Regions from separate parts of the Acidovorax sp. GW460-11-11-14-LB4 genome, predicted to be linked through region 3. Evidence: predicted binding sites of a transcription regulator. Region 3 holds the regulator's gene; each other region holds the start of a gene.
The links. Region 3 encodes FNR, which switches genes on or off when oxygen is low (the NO sensors DNR and NnrR bind a similar motif). Its sites were predicted from a motif close to TTGATNNNNATCAA; they were not measured.

Region 1 (6,418 bases), on a different contig from region 3:
GCCCCACTTTGTGGTCGTCGCCCGAGACCATGCGCCACTGGATCAACACCCTGGCCACCTATGCCGACTGGGTGCTGCCGGGCATGGAAGAGGGCGTGTTTTTGACCGGCGAAACCACTCCAGAGGGCGTGGCACGCTTTTACCGTGAGCGCGGCGCCAAGCTGGTGGTGGTCAAGCTCGGGCCCGAGGGCGCGTACTACGACAGCGACGTGGCCGGCACCGGCCGCGTGCCCGGCGTGCCAGTGGCCCAGGTGGTGGACACCGTGGGCGCGGGCGATGGCTTTGCGGTGGGCGTGATCAGCGCTTTGCTGGAAGGCCTGACTGTGCCCGCCGCCGTGCGCCGTGGCGCCTGGATTGGTGCCCGCGCCGTGCAGGTGCTGGGCGACACCGAGGGGCTGCCCAACCGCGCCCAGCTGCAGGAGGCGGGCCTGTGAGCCTGCCGCTACCTTCAACAGACGGCAGCACAAGCCCAGCGCGCAAGCAAGTGCTGGTGTTTCGCGAGCTGCCGCCCGACCAGCTCGCGCGGTTGACTGCCGTGCACGACGTGACAGTGGCCGACCCGCGCAAGCCCGACGAGCGCGCGCGGTTTGACGCAGCGCTGGCGCAGGCGCATGGGCTCATCGGCTCCAGCTTTCCCATCGATGCCGCCGTGCTGGCACGTGCGCCCCGGCTGCAGGCGGTGTCCAGCATTTCGGTGGGCGTGGACAACTACGCGCTGGACGTGCTGCAGGCGCGCGGCATCATGCTGTGCCACACCCCCGGAGTGCTCGACGAAACGGTGGCAGACTCGGTGTTTGCCCTCCTCATGGCCACCAGCCGCAGGCTGGTGGAGCTGTCGCAGCTGGTGCGCGAGGGCCGGTGGACCAAGAATATTGGAGAAGACCTGTTTGGCAGCGATGTGCATGGCAAGACGCTGGGCCTGCTCGGATTTGGCCGCATTGGCCAGGCCGTGGCGCGCCGCGCCGCACTGGGGTTCGGCATGCCGGTGATGTACCACGCCCGCCGCCCGGTGGACCTGGCGACCCAGGCCCCTGAGTTACAGGGCAAGGCCATCCACACGCCGCTGCCTGCGCTGCTGGCGCAGTCGGACTTTGTGGTGGCCATGCTGCCCTTGTCGGACAGCACACGGGGCATGGTCAACGCCGAACTGTTTGCAGCCATGAAGCCCGGCGCCATCTTCATCAACGGCGGCCGGGGTGCCACCGTGGTGGAGCAAGACCTGCTGCACGCGCTGGACCATGGCCCGCTGCGCGCAGCGGGGCTGGATGTGTTTGCCACCGAGCCGCTGCCGCTGGCGTCGCCCCTGCGCACCCACCCGCGCGTGACCCCGCTGCCGCACATTGGATCGGCCACGCACGACACGCGCCATGCCATGGCCGCGTTGGCCACCACCAACCTGCTGCAGGCCCTGGCGGGCGAACGGCCCGCTGCTGTGTACAACGCCGTGCCCGCATGAGCCCGCCGACACCCGCGCCCTCCACCGCGCCGCGCGTCCGTCCCACCATCGCCGATGTGGCGGCCGAGGCCGGTGTGTCCAAGGCCACGGTGTCGCGTTACTTCAACCACCGCGAACGCCTGCTCAGCCCCGACATTGCCGCGCGGGTCGAGGCGGCCATCGCCAAGCTGGCTTATGTGCCCAGCCCCATGGCCCAGGCGCTGAGCCATGGCCGCTCGCGGCTCATTGGCCTGGTGGTGGCCGACATCACCAACCCCTATTCGGTGGCTGTGCTGCGCGGGGCCGAGAAAGCCTGCCAGGACGCGGGCTACCTGGTCATGCTGTTCAACCTGGGCAACGACCGCGAGCGCGAGCGCGCGGCCATCGACGCGCTGGCCAGCTACCAGGTGGATGGCTTCATCCTCAATACGCTGGGGCAGGGCGAGGGGCAGGCGGATGTGAACACCTTGCACGGCAAGCCCGCCGTGCTGGTGGACCGGCGCCATGCCGGGCTGGCTGCAGACTTCGTCTCGCTGGACAACCAGGGCGCCATGCGCGAAGCCTGCGCCCATCTGCAGCAGCAAGGCTGGCAGCGCCTGCTCTACATCACCCAGCCCTTGCTGGGTGTGAGTTCCCGCATCGAGCGCACGGAGGCCTTTCGTGCGCTGGTGTCCTCCAAGGGCTCGGCGGTGCGCGGCACAGTGCTGGAGCTGGCGGCCGAACAGGGCGACGACGTACTGGACCAGGCACTCACCGATCTGCTGCGGCAGGCCCGGCCCGGTGAGCGCTGCGCGGTGGTGGCGGGCAATTCGGTGGTCACGCTGCGGGTGGCAGCGTCCGTCTCGCGCCTGGGGTGGACGTTTGGGCAACAGCTGGGTTTCGTAGGCTTTGACGACCCCGAATGGGCGTCGCTGATCCGGCCCGGCCTGAGCGCGGTGGCCCAGCCCACCGATGCCATCGGGCAACGCGCAGCGCAGTGCCTGCTGGAGCGCATCAACGGCCTGGAAGGCCCTGCGCGCGAGAGCCTGCTGCCCGGGCTGCTGGTGGTGCGCGGATCTTCGTTGGGGCCTGGGGGCGCGCCAGACCCGGGTTGAACGCACTGCATTCCGCAAAGGCCTGCGGTATGCTTTGCGGCCCTCGCCCTGGTGCATCGCCGGGGCCTCTTTTTTCGCCTTCATCCTTCAGGTGCGCCCTGTGCCAAATCCCTCTCTGGACACCTCCCGCATCCGCGCCATCTCCATCGATCTGGACGACACGCTCTGGCCCATCTGGCCCACCATCACGCGGGCCGAAAGTGTGCTGCTGGACTGGCTGACCCACCACGCGCCCGCCACAGCGGCACTCTTCTCGGACACCGAGGCCCTGCGCGCCATCCGCAACCAGATGGTGACCCTGCGCCCTGACCTGAAGGGCGACCTGAGCGCGTTGCGGCGCGAGTCCATCCGGCTGGCGCTGACGCAGGCCGGTGACGAGCCCGCGCTGGCCGAACCGGCGTTTGATTTGTTCTTTGCCGAGCGCCAGCGGGTGGAGCTGTTTGCCGATGCGCACGATACGCTGGCTTTCTTGTCAGCGCGCTACCCGGTGGTGGCGGTGTCCAACGGCAATGCCGATATTCACCGCATCGGCATCGGCCACTACTTTCGCCACAGCATCAGCGCGTCGGACTTTGGCATCGCCAAACCCGATGTGCGCATCTTCCATGCGGCCGCCACGGCCGTTGATGTGCTGCCCCACGAGGTGCTGCACGTGGGCGACGACGCCACACTGGATGCGCAGGGCGCACTGAATGCCGGCATGCAGGCGGTGTGGATCAACAGTGCCAACCACCCCTGGCCGCACGACGACACACCGCCCCATGCCACGGTGGACAGCCTTACCGCGCTGTGCCGGCTGTTGGCCTGACCGGTTTCGCTGGGTTCGGTTTCTTGCCTCAGGTCAAGGTTTGGGCGCGCGGCGGTTGATGCCGCTGCCTGATCAGGTCACACTCCATCGTCGCTCAGCGACCCCTCCCACCATGCCCCGTACTCCCCCTCCGTTGCCCGCCATCCGCACCATCGGCATGATGCAGCCCATGACCTGGCTGGTGCTGGCCTGGCGCGACATGGCGCGGGCGGGCTGGATCAGTTTTGCGCATGGCCTGGCACTCACACTGTTTGGTGCCGCCATCTTTGCCGTGGCGCACCACCGCTTCTGGCTGCTGGCGGGGGCTCTGTCGGGTTTCCTGGTGGTGGCGCCGGTGCTGGCCACCAGTCTGTATGCGCTGAGCCGCGCGCTGGAGCGTGGCGAAGCCGCAAACCTGGGCGTGGTGCTCAAGACCTGGCTCAACTGGCAGAACAGCCATGTGAACAAATGGGGCAGCGACTACTGGTGCATGCTGCAGTTCGGGGCCCTGCTGGCGCTGGCCGCCTCGGGCTGGGTCATGACCTCGGCGGCGCTCATTACGCTGCTGGCGCCCGTGCCCATCGAGACACCGCTCGACTTTTTGCGCCACGTGGTCATGGCGCGTGACGGCTGGTTGTTTGAAATCTGGCTGGCGCTGGGCAGCCTGATGGCCGCGCCCATTTTTGCGTCCAGCGTGGTGGCCATGCCTCTGCTGCTGGACCGCCGCGCCACGCTGCTGCAGGCGGTGCTCACCGGCTGGCAGGCGGTCATCACCAACCCGCTGCCGATGGCGTTCTGGGCAGCGATCATCCTGGGCTTTACCTTGCTGGGCCTGGGTTCCCTGCTGCTGGGCCTGATCGCTGTGATGCCCATGCTGGGGCATGCCAGCTGGCACGCATACCGCGACCTGGTGGATGCATCCAGCCTGCCCGAGCGTGACCTGGTGGCCCCCGCAGTGTCAGCTGCCCCTGTGCGCCGGCCTGGAGGGACATCGTGATTTTTGGATTTACCGAGGCGCAGATCTCGGGCTTCTTCCTCACCTACGGGGTGGGGGCGTTCATCGCCTACATGCTGTTCATCATCGGGCAGCTCGCGTGGGAATCGAAGGCCGGACGCTTTGGCACTTTTGTGCTCTTCCTGGGCCTGGGCGTGGGTTTTCTGGGATTCCTGGCCAAGGTGGTGATTCAGTGGTGGCTGGAGCGGTAGCGGGCCACACGGCCCGTTGCTCAACGCCAGGCGCACCCAACCGCGATCTGTCCGGGGTCTGGCACTGAGGCCTGCGCATTCATTTCTTTCCGTTGTGTTTTGTTTCATGTAGAAACTAATTGCAATGGCTGGAGGTGGTTGTGATGCTTCGTAACTCCCTGATCGTCGTCGTCCTGGGGCTGCTGGCCGAGGCGGCGGAAGCCCTGTCCCTGGGCGCGCCGCAAGGCAAGGTGTGGCTGGGACAGCCCATCGACCTGGGCTTTGAAGTCCAGCTGGACCCCGGCATGTCGGTGGACGCCTTGTGCCCGCAAGCGCGGCTGGTGTCTGGCGATGTGGCCGTGCCGGCAGGCCGTGTCCAGGTGAGCGTGCGGCCGGGCGAACCGGAGCGCAATCCGGTGCTGCGGGTGCAGTCCTCCCATCTGGCCGACGAGCCGGTGCTGACGGCCCAGGTTTCTGTCCATTGCACGGGCCGGGTGACGCGCGAATACACCTTTCTGGCCGATCTGCCCGCCACCGTTGCTGCCGGGCTGAGGCCAGTGGCGATTCCCTGGGAGGTGCCGTTGGCAGATGCCTCCCCATCACGGGCGGCTGGGGTGGTTGCCGGAGAAGCGTCTTCTGCAACCGCAATGGGCCCCTCGCGGCCGCGCAAGGCGTTGGCCGCCAGCCGGGTAGCCCGCAAGGGCACGAAACTGGCCGCAAAGTCAGCCGGGGCTCCCGTTGCGCGCAGCCGGTCCGCTGACACAGCGGCAGTGGCTTCCGTGACCAGCACTGCGCAGACGGCGCCTCACGAGCCACCCAGCACCGTGCCCAGCATGGCGCCCGAGGCCGCAGCAGCGCCCCCCGCACAGGCGTCGGCATCGTCCACCGCCTCGTTGGCTCCAGCAGCGGCACCTGTTGCGCCTGGACCGTCCAAGCCCCGGCTGGTGATGGAGCCGTTGACGGCGCTGGTCACGCCGCCCGCCTCGGGCGAAGGGGCTCCGTCCGACGGCGCAACACTGATGCCGGTGGCGGCTTCGGCTGCGGAGGTCAACGCGCCGGACGGCGCGGGATCCCCCGGCGCGCGCATGCAGGCCTTGCAGGTGGAAGTGGATCGCATGCGCGCGCAGGCCGAGCAAGACCATCAGGCCACGCTCGCATTGCTGGCCCGTGTGGAACAGCTGAAAGCAGGGCATTTCCCGGCGTCCTTGGTGTATGGGCTTCTGGCTATGCTGGCCTTGACGGTCGGGGCAGCAGGCTGGCTGCTGGCGCGCATGCGACACGCCATGGACGCATCGAACGAAGAGTGGCGCAACACCCTGACGGCCTATGTGGCGCAGTCTTCCTTGCCCGCAGCGGGAGACGCCGAGGCCGAGCGCCGCACAGCAGTGCTACCTGCCGATGACCGGTCTGCCGGGTTGCCCGGACTACAAGGAGTGGGTGCCTTGCCCGCGTAGGGACGGTCAGCGGACCAATCGCTCAGGAGGTGGTGCGCAGCGCAGATCAACGCGGCCAGGACCGCAGCCCCAGATCCTGCGCCAGGCGGCGATAGTCGGCCAGGCTGCGCTGCACATAGTCATCCAGCGCCGCGCCGCTCAGCGCGAAGGGGTACAGCCCATGGCGGGCGCACAGGGCCGCGTAGCCAGGCGCTGCCTGGGCTTCCTGCAGGGCGGTCGTCCAGGCGTGGGCGTCGGCATCGGGCACGCTAGCGGCCATGTAGAGGCCGCGCACAGTGGTCCATTGCAGGTCAATGCCCTGCTCGCGTGCCGTGGGCAGGGCGGCCAGTGTGCCGGGCAGCCGCGTGGGGGCCAGCACCGCCAGGATGCGCACCGGCAGGCCTTCTGCAGCGGCCCGAGTGGCCTCGGCCGCGTCGCCGGTGAAGATGTCGATGTGCCGGCCACCCAGCGCCTTGAGCGCTTC
Region 2 (6,418 bases), on a different contig from region 3:
GAACAGGCGCGCCACTGCGGCCCGGTAAGCCTGCGCAAATTCGCCCTCACGGCCGCGCGGCAGCAGCACGTAGTCGGGGGCAATACAGGTTTGCCCCGCATTGAGCAGTTTGCCGTGCGCAATCTTGACGGCCGCGTCCGCCATGTCGCAATGGCCGTCGATGATGCAGGGCGACTTGCCGCCCAGCTCCAGCGTGGTCGGTGTCAGGTTCTGCGCTGCCGCCTGCGCCACCTTGCGGCCCACCGCCGTGGAGCCTGTGAACACCAGATGATCGAAAGGCAACGAGGCAAAGAATGCGGACAGGTTGGCGTCTCCCTGCACCACACAGAATTCGTCGGGGGCAAAGAACTGCGCCACCAGTAGCGCCAATTGGGCCGAGGTATGGGGCGTCAACTCGCTGGGCTTGAGCATCACGCGGTTGCCCGCAGCCAGCGCGGTGATGGCAGGTGCCAGGGCCAGTTGCACCGGGTAATTCCACGGTGCAATCACCCCCACCACCCCCATGGGCTGGCGCTGGATGAAGGCGTGGGCCGGCTGAAGGTGAATCGGCGTATGCACCTTTCGGGGCTTGACCCACTTTGCCAAGTGGCGCAGCGTGTGCGACAGCAAGGTGCGCAGCACCAAGAAGTCTGCCACCTCCGTGAGGCGGGGTGACCGCATGCCAAAGTCGGCCTGCACGGCCGCCGCCAGCACAGGCCCATTCTCATCGAGCAACTTGCGCAAGCGCAGCAAACGCTCTCGCCGCACGAGCAGCGGCACGTCCACGTGCGCACGGCTGGCCTGGAACTGAAGATCGAAATGTGCGCGGATATCGGCTGGTGTCATGGACGGATGATAGGAGACACCCCCGATGGGCGCGTCACAAAAAGGCAGGCGCCCTAGGGTTGACGCCCGTAGGCTTACGCTCGTACCACGGGGCTCTCATGCAATGGGGTTGGTGGCAGCCAAAGTGCAGCGGCCGCCACTGCCACGTCAACGCACTTCGCGTGCTTCTACGTCAGTGACCTGTGCCGCCCCCGGCAGGATGCCGCCACGGCGCGATGCGGCGGCGTCTTCACTGGCGCCTTCAGGCGCACTATTGCCTCGGCGGCCAGCAGACCACCGCTGCGTAGACCGAAAGACCGTGCTGAAGCCTGTGCGTGGGTCCACACCCATCACCCACGGCGTCACCGGTCGTCCTGTCAGGCGCGCCCAGCCTGCACGCAGCACCCACACCAGCGCAAGCAACATGGCTGCGACCAAAAGGCTGGCAAACAGGACCAAGCCCATGGCAATGACGACCAGACGCAACAGAAAGCTCACGACACCCGCAACAAAATCATTCAAACGACACCTCTCCTTCACAACTTGGGATGCAGATTGCGGTGCTGAATCACACCGCAACCGCTTCCCGAGCCCACATCACTCTTGCGGGGCGACTCCGAACTGGAACACGCCAGGCTCCAGAACAGGGTTGACGGTGACCGGAATCACACTCTTGGGTGGGAATCGCCCTTCCAGCAACAGCTTGGACAGCGGATTCTCTATGCGCTGCTGAATCGCCCGCTTGAGCGGCCGTGCGCCAAACACGGGGTCGAACCCCACCTTGGCCAATTCTGCCAAGGCAGCGTCGGACACCTGCAACTCCAAATCCATCTTCGCCAACCGGGATTGCAACAGCTGCAGCTGGATCTTGGCGATCGAGGCAATGTGCTGGGCATCCAGCGCATGGAACACCACGGTCTCATCAATGCGATTCAGGAACTCAGGCCGGAAGTGGTTCTTGAGTTCACCCCAGACGGCTTCCTTGATGTCTTCCGAATCCTGCCCCACCATGGCCTGGATCAGATGCGAGCCGATGTTGCTCGTCATCACGATCACCGTGTTCTTAAAGTCCACGGTGCGGCCCTGGCCGTCGGTTAGGCGGCCGTCGTCCAGCACCTGCAGCAACACGTTGAAGACGTCGGGGTGGGCCTTCTCCACCTCGTCGAGCAGCAGCACGCTGTAGGGCTTGCGGCGCACGGCCTCGGTCAGGTAGCCACCCTCCTCGTAGCCCACATAGCCGGGCGGCGCACCGATCAGACGGGCCACCGAGTGTTTCTCCATGAACTCGCTCATGTCGACGCGGATCAGGTGGTCTTCGCTATCAAACAGGAAGCCCGCGAGCGCCTTGCACAGCTCGGTCTTGCCCACGCCCGTGGGGCCGAGGAACAGGAACGATCCAGTGGGCCGATTGGGGTCACTCAGCCCCGAGCGCGAACGACGAATCGCATTGGCCACTGCGGCAATCGCCTCTTGCTGGCCCACCACACGCTCGTGCAGCTTGGACTCCATCTGCAGGAGCTTGTCTTTTTCGCCCTGCATCATCTTGGCCACGGGAATGCCCGTAGCGCGGCTCACCACTTCAGCGATTTCCTCAGCGCCCACCTGCGTGCGCAGCAGGCGGCGCGTGGCGGGCGCGCCGTCCTTGCCAGCCTCTTGCGCTTGGGCTTCCTTCAGCTGCTTTTCCAACTCAGGCAGCTTGCCGTATTGCAACTCGGCCACCTTGTTGAAGTCGCCTTTGCGAGTGAATTCCTCGATCTGAAACTTGAGCTTGTCGATGGCCTCGCGCACATGAGCGCTACCTTGCGCCTGGGCCTTTTCAGACTGCCAGATCTCGTCGTAGTCGGCGATTTCCTTTTGCAGCTTGGTGATCTCTTCCTCGATGAGCGCAAAGCGTTTTTGTGAGGACTCGTCCTTCTCGCGGCGCACCGCTTCGCGCTCGATCTGCAGCTGAATCAGGCGGCGGTCGAGCTTATCCATCACCTCAGGCTTGGAGTCCATCTCGATCTTGATCTTGGACGCGGCCTCATCGATCAAGTCGATCGCCTTGTCAGGCAGGAAGCGGTCCGTGATGTAGCGATTGCTCAGCTCGGCCGCAGCGACGATCGCTGGGTCGGTAATGTCCACGCCGTGATGGACCTCATACTTCTCCTGTAAGCCGCGGAGGATAGCAATGGTCGCCTCCACGGTGGGCTCGCCGACCAGGATCTTCTGGAAGCGCCGCTCCAGTGCTGCATCCTTTTCGATGTACTTGCGGTATTCGTCGAGTGTGGTGGCCCCCACGCAGTGCAGCTCACCACGCGCCAGCGCGGGCTTGAGCATGTTGCCCGCGTCCATCGCGCCCTCGCCCTTGCCCGCGCCTACCATGGTGTGCAGCTCGTCGATAAAGACGATGGTCTGGCCTTCGTCCTTGGCCAGTTCGTTGAGCACGCTTTTCAGGCGCTCTTCAAACTCGCCCCGGAACTTGGCACCCGCAAGCAGCGCGGCCATGTCGAGGCTGAGCACGCGCTTGCCCTTGAGGCTCTCGGGTACTTCGCCCGCCACAATGCGCTGGGCCAGGCCTTCTACGATGGCGGTCTTGCCCACGCCGGGCTCGCCGATCAGCACAGGGTTGTTTTTGGTGCGGCGCTGCAGCACCTGGATGGCACGGCGGATTTCGTCGTCGCGGCCAATCACGGGGTCCAGCTTGCCAAGGCGAGCGCGCTCGGTGAGATCCAGGCAGTACTTGGCCAGAGCACCACGCTGGCCTTCGGCCTCTGCGCTGTCCATCTTCTGACCGCCGCGCACGGCCTCGATGGCGGCCTCCAGGCTCTTGCGCGTGAGGCCGTTGTCCTTGGCGATCTTGGCGGCTTCGCCCTTGCTGTCGATCACGGCTAGCAAAAACAGCTCGCTGGCGATGAACTGGTCACCGCGCTTGATGGCCTCTTTCTCGGTGGCCTGGAGCACACGCCCCAGCTCGGGGCCACCTTGTACCTGGTCGTTGCCTTGCACCTGGGGCAGGCGCTTAACCGCCACCTCGGCCCCCGCCAACAGGCCGGGTACGTTGGCGCCCGCACGCTGCAGCAGCGCCTTCGGGCCATCGTCCTGTTGCAGCATGGCCTGCAGCACATGTACCGGCTCGATGTAAGCGTGGTCATTGCCTAGTGCAATGCTCTGTGCATCGCTCAGGGCTTCCTGGAATTTGGTGGTGAATTTGTCGAGACGCATGGTCTATGTCCTCCGAATTGCACTGAACTTGAGGCAGGGGGTGCCTGATTTCAAGACAGTTTTTCGTTTGGATATTGACCTGCATCAGCTGCAAGTTGCGGTTGAAGCTGCAGCTCAAGGCGGACCGCTCAAACAATTTAAAAACACTCAACATTGAACGTATCGCCCAAAATTTCAGGGAACGCGATAGCCTAAATACGTGCGGTGCTCCTCGGATTGTTTATTGCGTCGCTGAACTGGTGCAGCTTGTATCGGCACTCGGTTTGCACGCCCTCACCCGGCCCGTACGGGCCACTACCACACGCCGGGTTTCCTCCAGCGCACTGGTACTAGGTGCGTCCGTCCTAGCGATGGTCAAACTAAGTGCCACAGGGGCAGCGCTGTTGTCCACGGAATAGCCCGAGTTATCAAATTTAATATAAGGGGTCGAACCTGCGGCAATATTGTTACCGGTGATGCTGAAATAACTCTTGAGCGCGTCTTGAGTTTGAACGGCTATGTCAGTCCCCTCAGTGTAAGCATTATCACGATTCGTATCCACGTAAACGATCCAACCACTATTCCAGCCAGTTCCCTTGGGAACAACAAACGCATTCCTACCTGTCTTCATGGCCTCACCTTTCGCGGCATTCACCGCGGCCAATAACGAATTGGTTAGCGAGGTAAGCTCTGAATTACGCTGATATTGAACAAAACTAGGCACAGCAAGCGCTGCCAAAACTGCTGCGATAGCTATTGTGACAATAAGTTCAATAAGGGTAAAACCAGCATTACGATTTTTCATAATCATGGCCAACATAGTTTCGGGTCCGTTGCTGCAGCCGTACCCGTGCACGATTTCGTACCGGTAGTCGTCATCTGCAACGCCCCCACCTGGGGATCGGCCTTCACTGGTGTCGCTATCACTCTAACGCAATCGCCAATGGAAAGGGTACTAGAACCGGCAGGACAAGTATCTGAACTTAATATGTAATGAGAATTTGCCAACGTATCACCCGAAAAGGTCTTAAACGGCACAGACGTTGCGGTAACTCCCCCACAAGCTGAGCCGGGGGAGGTGGCAGTCGCGGCGCCCGTCGAAGAATTCGTGGTGAACCCGAGGTAGCAATTCTGCTGAGTGGCGTAGCGCTCTTGTTGCTGAATTAACTGCGCCACGGCAGTCCTGCCCTGTGCTCTACGGCCCTTGAGGACAGAGTCAGTGTAAGCAGGATAAGCAACAGCAGCTAGTATGCCAATGATTGCTACAACAATCATGAGTTCAATTAACGTGAACCCTGCGGAATATTTTTTTACTCTATTCATGGCGCATTCTTCATATCTTGATAATTAAAAATTTGCCGCCAATTTAAGCGTCCAATAGTTTCTTTTGTCGTAACTGGAGGCGCGCTCGTATCAATGCCGCTCTGCGCTTGAGTAAAGCGACGCAATGTTGTCGTGCGAACGCGCCGCCCGGTGCTATCGGAAGGAGTAACCACCGTCTCTGAATCGCTCGATAGAAGCACTGGGGGGCCAAGTAAACCGAGGCTAGAGGGAACATAGGACCCCGACCCACTGTTAATACTCAAGAAATATTGGTTGCCACTACCCAGAGTGTTAGAGCAAGAACCCGCCCCCGAAGTAGTAGAGCCGGGGATCTTAGAGTTGACAGCAGCCGACAATGTTCCTAGATCAAGTGCAGCTTGATCGATTCTTTCTCCAGACACTGGCAAATCAAAATACCAACCAGCTCGGCTAGTTGTATCGGCATTGGTCGCCGGGCGCCCCCACTTGAAGGCGCTTACCGCAATGGCCTTGGTGGTAGTGTTTACTGTACCTGCTTGCAGGCGCCCTCGGCCGGTAATAACACTCGCCCCTGCCGGTGAATCATCGGCAGTAGTAGTGCCATTGTCATAGACAGCATATAAAGACTGGGTTGTTGTGGAAATATTATCACCTGACTCCAAATATTTACCAGTTCCGAAAACCACATAAAAAGACTCCAGCCCACCGACAATTGGACCGGCAAAAGGAGTTGGAGCTGCAAAAATAGGCTGCACCTTAGGACTCGCGTCTCCGGTACGGGCGATGTATAACGGATAAGGAACAGGGCTGCCGGCGCTCCCCTTATCAAAGAACGACAATTTATCCATATTCCAATCTGAAGGCGCCTTGCCTGCAAATTTGAGTCTCCAAAGAGCGCCATGAAGGTCACCCATGTAGATATCGGTCATCTCGCCTTGGGTACCATATAGAGCGCTAAAGTTGGCTAATCCAGTGGCATTGCTTGAAATCAAACTGGAATCCGTGGGGACGGAAACCTTGTAGTAGTTATTACCCAATGACCACGCTGCGCCAGAAGGCTTATCTAGCGCAAGCAGAAAGAGTGCAGGCTTACCAGTAGCGCTAAATCTACCATCCGCATCAGGAACAT
Region 3 (6,418 bases):
GGACAGCAGCCGGATGACGGAGTCGCCGTTTTCCAGCAGTTCGGTCACGCATCCAGAGACCAGCGCCTCCCCCTTGGCCCTGGCCTGGTCCGGGTGCTCTGACACCGTGCGCTCCATGGACTGGTACTGCCGCGTGGCTTCCGAGAAACGCTGGTTGCAGGCGGCCAAGGCCCGGTTTTGCGCTTCCAGCAGCTCACGGCGACGCTGTGCCTCGGGGTCCACGACAGTGGTCGTGCCAGGCCCGGGCGCATCCAGGCCGTTGGGCGGCGGCACTGTCATTTCAGGCACGCTCCAGGCGGCCGGCACCAGCTCCTGGAGTTCAGGATCGCTCTTCTTGGGGACGTAACGCACCTCGGTCAGTCCCAGCTCCCGCAAGGTGGTGATCTGCTCCGACGACGCCACCCGGAAACTGCTGGTCGGGAACGGATGATGCATCCAGCCCACGTCGAGCTGGATGTACATGCCGACACGCAGTTGGCTGATGTCGATGAGGATGGATGAGTTCACGTCAGGCGCACGATACATGGCGACATCAATGCCACCAATAGTTACGCAGATTATCACCAGTTCCAGTGACGTGGCGAAGAACCGACAGGCCGCGCAGCGATCCGGCAACACTTGACTGAAAGCGGGCCTGGCTGGACCACCCCGGTCCCCGCGACAAAGGCATCGCCCACCTTCCTGCCGCGGGGCGACTGGGGTGATGTGGACGGATCAACGCCGCGCGCTCAGCGGCACCAGAGCGACGGCTTGTAAATGAGATCCATCCACAGCGCCCAGGCAGCTACCGCGCACAGCATGGCGCCTGCGGCCCTCGTGCCCCACTGCGCCCGCGCGAGATTCAGGCGGTTGCGAAGGCTGCTCCAAGCCCAGGGGCCGCCCACCAGCCACACCCCGCTGCCCACTGCAAACAGAGCCATGGTCAGGGCACCCTCCAGCGCCCCCCCGCTGAGCGCCGCGACCAACAGGGCCGAATAGAGCAGTCCACAAGGCATCAGGGCCCACAGGACCCCGGCCGCCATCACTCCGCCCGGTGCCCCGACCAGCGGACGAACACGCGCCCACACGGAGCGGCCCGCCTGCTCCACCCAGGCAGGCTGCCGCGACTGCACCATCATCATGAGCCCCCAGGCCATCACCGCCACATGCATGAGTGTCCAGGCGGGGCGCAGCGCGCTGGTTTGCTGGGTCAGCCATGCCAGACTGTCCATGGCCAAGGCCGCCAGTGCACCTGCGCTGGCATACCCCACCAGGCGCCCTGCGTGAAAGGCCATGGTGCGCTGCAGCGCACCACCACGCGGCGCCCAGCGCACCTCCTGCTCCGCACCACCGTCCGCCTGTGGTGCGCCGCCCTGCCGCACCAATGCTCCGCACGGCGCGGAACACATGGCCAAGCAATGGGACCCGCCAGCGAGTCCCATGAGCAAAGCAGTCCAGCCAACAGTGGCAAGCATAGGTGTCAGATGATGCGCGAAAACCGGGCGCGGTTGCGGTCCGCCTGCAGATAACGGTCAAAAACCATGGCGATACCGCGCACGAAGAACCACCCGGTGGCGGTCACTTCAATGCCCTCCGGCCCCACCCGTACCAACCCCTGCTCCTGCATACCCTCCAGCTGCGCCAACTCTGCTGCGAAGTACTGGCGGAAATCGATCAACCACGCCTGCTCCATCGGCTCGAACAGCAGCTCGCCCTGGCACATCAGGGCCATGATGGCCGCGCGGCGCACCAGGTCGTCGCGGGTCAGGGCGAGCCCGCGGACCACAGGTAGCCGCCCCTGGTCCAGGAAGTCGTAGTACTCGTCCAGCGTCTTCGAGTTCTGGCTGTAAGTCGCCCCTACCCGGCCGATGGCCGATACGCCCAGCCCAATCAGGTCGCAGTCTGGCTGCGTGCTGTAGCCCTGGAAGTTGCGGTGCAAGCGTCCCTGGCGCTTGGCCACAGCCAGTGCGTCGGTAGGCAGAGCAAAGTGGTCCATGCCCACATAGACATACCCAGCGTCCATGAACGCATCGAGTGAGCGCGAGAGCATGGACAGCTTGCTCGCGCCTGTGGGCAATTCGGCGGAGATGATGCGACGCTGTGGCTTGAAACGCTCCGGCAAGTGTGCATAGGCATACAACGCAATGCGGTCAGGCCGCAGCTGCGCCACCTGCGCCAGCGTGCGGTCAAAAGACTCTGGCGTCTGGCGCGGCAGGCCGTAGATCAGGTCCACGTTCACCGAATCAAATCCCAGCGAGCGGGCGGACTCCACCAGTGCAAAAACCTGCTCTGCAGGCTGAATGCGGTGCACGGCCTTTTGCACTTCGGCATCAAAGTCCTGCACGCCAAAACTCAGGCGGTTAAAGCCCAATTCAGCCAGGAGCGCCAGACGCTCGGAGTTGACCGTGCGCGGATCCACTTCGATCGAGTATTCGCCCCCGGGCGCCAGCGTGAAGCTGCGCTTGAGCATGGCCATCAGCTCCCGCAAGCCCGCATCGGAGAGGAAGGTGGGCGTGCCACCGCCCAGGTGCAATTGGCTCACCACCTGTCCTACGCCACAGTGCGCGGTGTGCAGGTCGATCTCGCGGCTCAGATAGCGCAAGTAGACCTCGGCGCGGTCATGGTGTTTGGTGATGATCTTGTTGCAGGCGCAGTAGTAGCACAGGGATTCGCAAAACGGGATGTGCACGTACAGGGACAGCGGCATGGCCTTGGCCAGCGTGCCCGAACGGCGCTGTTGCAGCGCCAGCACATAATCTTCCTGACCGAAGGCCTCCACAAATCGGTCGGCCGTTGGATAGGACGTATAACGGGGCCCTGGCACGTCAAAGCGGCGCAGAAGATCTGGCGAAACAGCAGTCATGGGGAAATTTCCTTGCGTACACCTTGACTGTGCCGTAGGCTCCGGGACATGTCCTTGACCTGCATCAAGTGAACCAACAAGCGATACGGCGACAATTTGATGAAGGTCAGCCGCTCGCCCGCGCCCTGTATTCAGGTTCGTGTACGGCATGCACGATATGCTCGACCAACAACCCAAGTCCATGTGCCTATGAACCCGCTCACCATCAAAGTCGCCTGCTCCAACTGCAACCTCCGCGAGCTGTGCATGCCCGTGGGCTTGAACGAAGAGCAGCTCCAGCGCATTGACGAGGTGGTTGCCGTCCGTCGCAAAGTCAAACGCGGAGGGACGCTGTTTCGCAATGGCGAGTCCTTCACGTCCCTGTATGCCATCCGCACCGGGTTCTTCAAGACCTGCGTGGCCACAGAAGACGGTCGCGACCAGGTCACGGGCTTTCAGATGGCGGGCGAGATCATCGGGCTTGACGGTATCGTCAATGACCACCATACCTGTGATGCGGTGGCACTTGAAGACGCCGAAGTGTGTGTCATGCCCTTCGACCGCATTGAAGAGCTGTCACGCGAAGTCACAGCCCTGCAGCACCACGTGCACAAGATCATGAGTCGCGAGATCGTGCGCGAGCACGGCGTGATGTTGCTGCTGGGCAGCATGCGTGCCGAAGAACGCCTGGCCGCCTTTTTGCTGAACCTGGTGCAGCGCCTGCATGCACGGGGCTTCTCGCAGTCGGAACTGGTGTTGCGCATGACGCGCGAAGAAATCGGCAGCTACCTCGGCCTCAAACTCGAAACGGTCAGCCGGACCTTCTCCAAGTTTGTGGAAGAAGGGATCGTGGAAGTCAAACAGCGCCATGTGCGCATCCTCGACACCGATGCCCTGCGACGCATCGTGAACAGCCAGCAGACCTGCCACTGACGACACTGACACCGAGCCACTTCCACGCGGAGGGCCGGTTCCGCACCAAGTACAACCATCTCTTGCGAAACGGCATGCATTGCATGCCCAGACAAGCAGGCGAAAAGGGTTCAGGGGCAGGACGATGTCTTGCGGCAATCGTCGGGGCGCTCCCCATCGGGCACCGGGCACCGGTTGACCTCGAACGGAGACATGGACAGCAGTGTCGTCAATGCGCTCGTGGCCATGGTGATGGCCCAAAACACAAAAAATGCGAGGGTGTACACCCCTTGCCGTGACAGCGCCAGGGGCTGGCCGAACCAGTGCAGGTCCTGGGGGTCCACCATGGCAAAAACCAGCATCTCCAGCACGCCCGCCATCAAGAAGGCGGGCCATGCAATCCACATCAGGCGTTGCGTCCACATATCGGTTCTGTCTCCTGGTGCTGCCTGGGGTCGCTGGGGGCAGCGACCGGAGGGTTGTCAGCGTGGTTGGTCTTGCACAGGGGTGGCCGCATGGTTGCGGGCCTTGAGGGCCGGTGCCAGGCTTTTCTCCGGCGCCACCAAGGTCTTATTGATCTCAATGCCCTGGCGGTAGTAATCCTCGGCTACCACCGGGTCAGGCCGAGAAATCGCCAGCCACAGCGTCACAAAGCCAGCCACGATCACGATGGCAGGCCCGGCAATCACCAGCCACACATGGCCGAACTTCCACCAGGGCACGGGAATTGCCGGTGTCGCGATGGCAGGGTTTGAAGACATGGTGCTCTACTCCTCAACAATATCGGTCAAAGTGCGGCCCTGAAAGGCCCCACCGGGATGCCGCTCAACGCGGCACAAGAAACACGGATTTTTCCGTCACATGGGCAGCTGCCCCTACGGCCTGCACGTCAAACTGAACCGCATGCGAGCCCGAAGTGGCAGAACCGTACGGAATCTGCAAACGCACGGCCACCCAGCGCGACTCTGCTGCGCCAATATCCACTTCGGCCTCGGAGGCCACCTCCAGCCCCTCCAGTCCACGCGCGCTGATGCGGTAGCGCTGTTCGCCCTCCGTGGCATTCATGATCTGCAGCCGGTAAATATTCTCCAGTTTGCCCCCCGCCACAATGCGCGAGAGCGCGGCCCGGTCACGCACGACATCCACCTTCAGCGGCGTGCGCACCACCAGGCTGGCCAGCATGGCAACGCACAGTGCTACCAGTACGGCGGTGTAGATCAGCACACGCGGACGCAACACGCGACGCAGCATCTGGGACTGCGTCCAGCGCTTGGCCACGCCGTTCTGGGTGGAATAGCGGATCAGGCCACGCGGGTACTGCATCTTGTCCATCACCGTATTGCAGGCGTCCACACACAACCCGCAACCAATGCACTCATATTGCAAGCCCTTCCGGATATCGATGCCCACCGGACAGACCTGCACACACAGCGAGCAGTCAATGCAGTCGCCAAGCCCCTGGGCCTTGTAGTCAATGTTCTTCTTGCGCGGGCCGCGCTGCTCGCCACGCTCAGGGTCGTAGGTGACGATGAGCGTGTCTTTATCAAACATTGCGCTCTGAAAGCGCGCATAGGGGCACATGTACTTACAGACCTGCTCGCGCATGAAGCCTGCGTTGCCGTAGGTGGCAAAACCGTAGAACAGCACCCAGAAAATCTGCCAGCCGCCTTCAAACGCCAGCAGCTCGCTGCCCAGTTCGCGGATGGGCACGAAGTACCCTACGAAAGTGAACCCAGTCCACAGGGCCACGGCGATCCACACCACCTGCTTGAGAAACTTTTTGCGGATCTTCTCGAACGTCCAGGGACCGTTGTCCAGACGGAGGCGGGCACTGCGATCGCCTTCGATCTTGTGCTCGATCCACATGAACATTTCGGTGTACACCGTCTGCGGACAGGCAAAGCCACACCAAAGGCGCCCTGCCACGGCGGTGAAGAGGAACAGCGACAGCGCCGAAATGATCAGAAGGCCGGTGAGATAGATGAAATCCTGCGGATATAGCACCAAGCCAAAGATGTAGAACCTGCGAGCCCCCAAATCAAACAGCACCATCTGGCGCTGGCCCCATTCAAACCACGGCAGCCCGTAAAACACCAGCTGCGTCAAAAGCACCATGCCCCAACGCCAGCGCGCAAACAATCCGCTGATCGAGCGCGGGTAGATCTTCTTTTGCGCTTCGTACAGCGAGATGATCTCGCCCGCAGAGGACGCATCGGCGGCGACTGGCGTAATCGGGATGACCTTGCGAGCAGGCTCGCTGGGTGTGCTCATGGTGTCGCTTTATGAACGGAGGACAGGCTTACTCTGAAAAGAAAACCCGGGCAGTGCCTCAAGCACCGCCCGGCGGACATATCAACGTGCAGCCACCTGCTTGTTCGACAGGCCCCACACATAGGCAGAGAGTACGCCGATCTGCGCCTCGGTCAACTTCTCGGCCTGTGCAGGCATCTGGTTGACCTTTCCGTTGTTGATCATGGCCGTGATGGCAGCCTCGCCCCAGCCATGCAGCCAGATGTCGTCGGTCAGGTTGGGTGCACCCAGTGCCTGGTTGCCCTTGCCATCCATGCCGTGGCAGGCCGCGCAAGCCGCAAATTTGGACTTGCCCAGCGATGCACGCAGCGAGTCGTGCGGGCTACCCGACAGGCTCAACACGTAATGCGACAGGTTGCGCACGTCTTCTGGGGT

Region 1: the regulator FNR is predicted to act here: its motif matches at 3,361-3,374, upstream of AC07X4_RS20115 (DUF2189 domain-containing protein).
Region 2: the regulator FNR is predicted to act here: its motif matches at 4,083-4,096, upstream of clpB (ATP-dependent chaperone ClpB).

What each region holds. Positions count from the first base shown of each region.
Region 1 covers NZ_JBWKYJ010000073.1:9,071-15,488, reverse strand. Annotated here, with positions in the region: gene AC07X4_RS20135 (sugar kinase) at 1-434, shown strand, start outside; gene AC07X4_RS20130 (2-hydroxyacid dehydrogenase) at 431-1,456, shown strand; gene AC07X4_RS20125 (LacI family DNA-binding transcriptional regulator) at 1,453-2,529, shown strand; gene AC07X4_RS20120 (HAD-IA family hydrolase) at 2,630-3,337, shown strand; gene AC07X4_RS20115 (DUF2189 domain-containing protein) at 3,450-4,313, shown strand; gene AC07X4_RS20110 (DUF2788 domain-containing protein) at 4,310-4,522, shown strand; gene AC07X4_RS20105 (type IV pilus assembly protein FimV) at 4,666-5,955, shown strand; gene AC07X4_RS20100 (tripartite tricarboxylate transporter substrate-binding protein) at 6,002-6,418, opposite strand, start outside.
Region 2 covers NZ_JBWKYJ010000006.1:107,535-113,952, reverse strand. Annotated here, with positions in the region: gene AC07X4_RS04870 (coniferyl aldehyde dehydrogenase) at 1-825, opposite strand, end outside; gene AC07X4_RS04865 (hypothetical protein) at 973-1,326, opposite strand; gene clpB (ATP-dependent chaperone ClpB) at 1,402-4,008, opposite strand; gene AC07X4_RS04855 (GspH/FimT family pseudopilin) at 4,229-4,807, opposite strand; gene AC07X4_RS04850 (type IV pilin protein) at 4,795-5,310, opposite strand; gene AC07X4_RS04845 (pilus assembly protein) at 5,307-6,418, opposite strand, start outside.
Region 3 covers NZ_JBWKYJ010000018.1:42,047-48,464, forward strand. Annotated here, with positions in the region: gene AC07X4_RS09415 (cyclic di-GMP phosphodiesterase) at 1-507, opposite strand, end outside; gene AC07X4_RS09420 (sulfite exporter TauE/SafE family protein) at 729-1,454, opposite strand; gene hemN (oxygen-independent coproporphyrinogen III oxidase) at 1,460-2,842, opposite strand; gene fnr (fumarate/nitrate reduction transcriptional regulator Fnr) at 3,032-3,754, shown strand; gene AC07X4_RS09435 (hypothetical protein) at 3,865-4,158, opposite strand; gene AC07X4_RS09440 (FixH family protein) at 4,216-4,494, opposite strand; gene ccoG (cytochrome c oxidase accessory protein CcoG) at 4,559-6,004, opposite strand; gene ccoP (cytochrome-c oxidase, cbb3-type subunit III) at 6,086-6,418, opposite strand, start outside.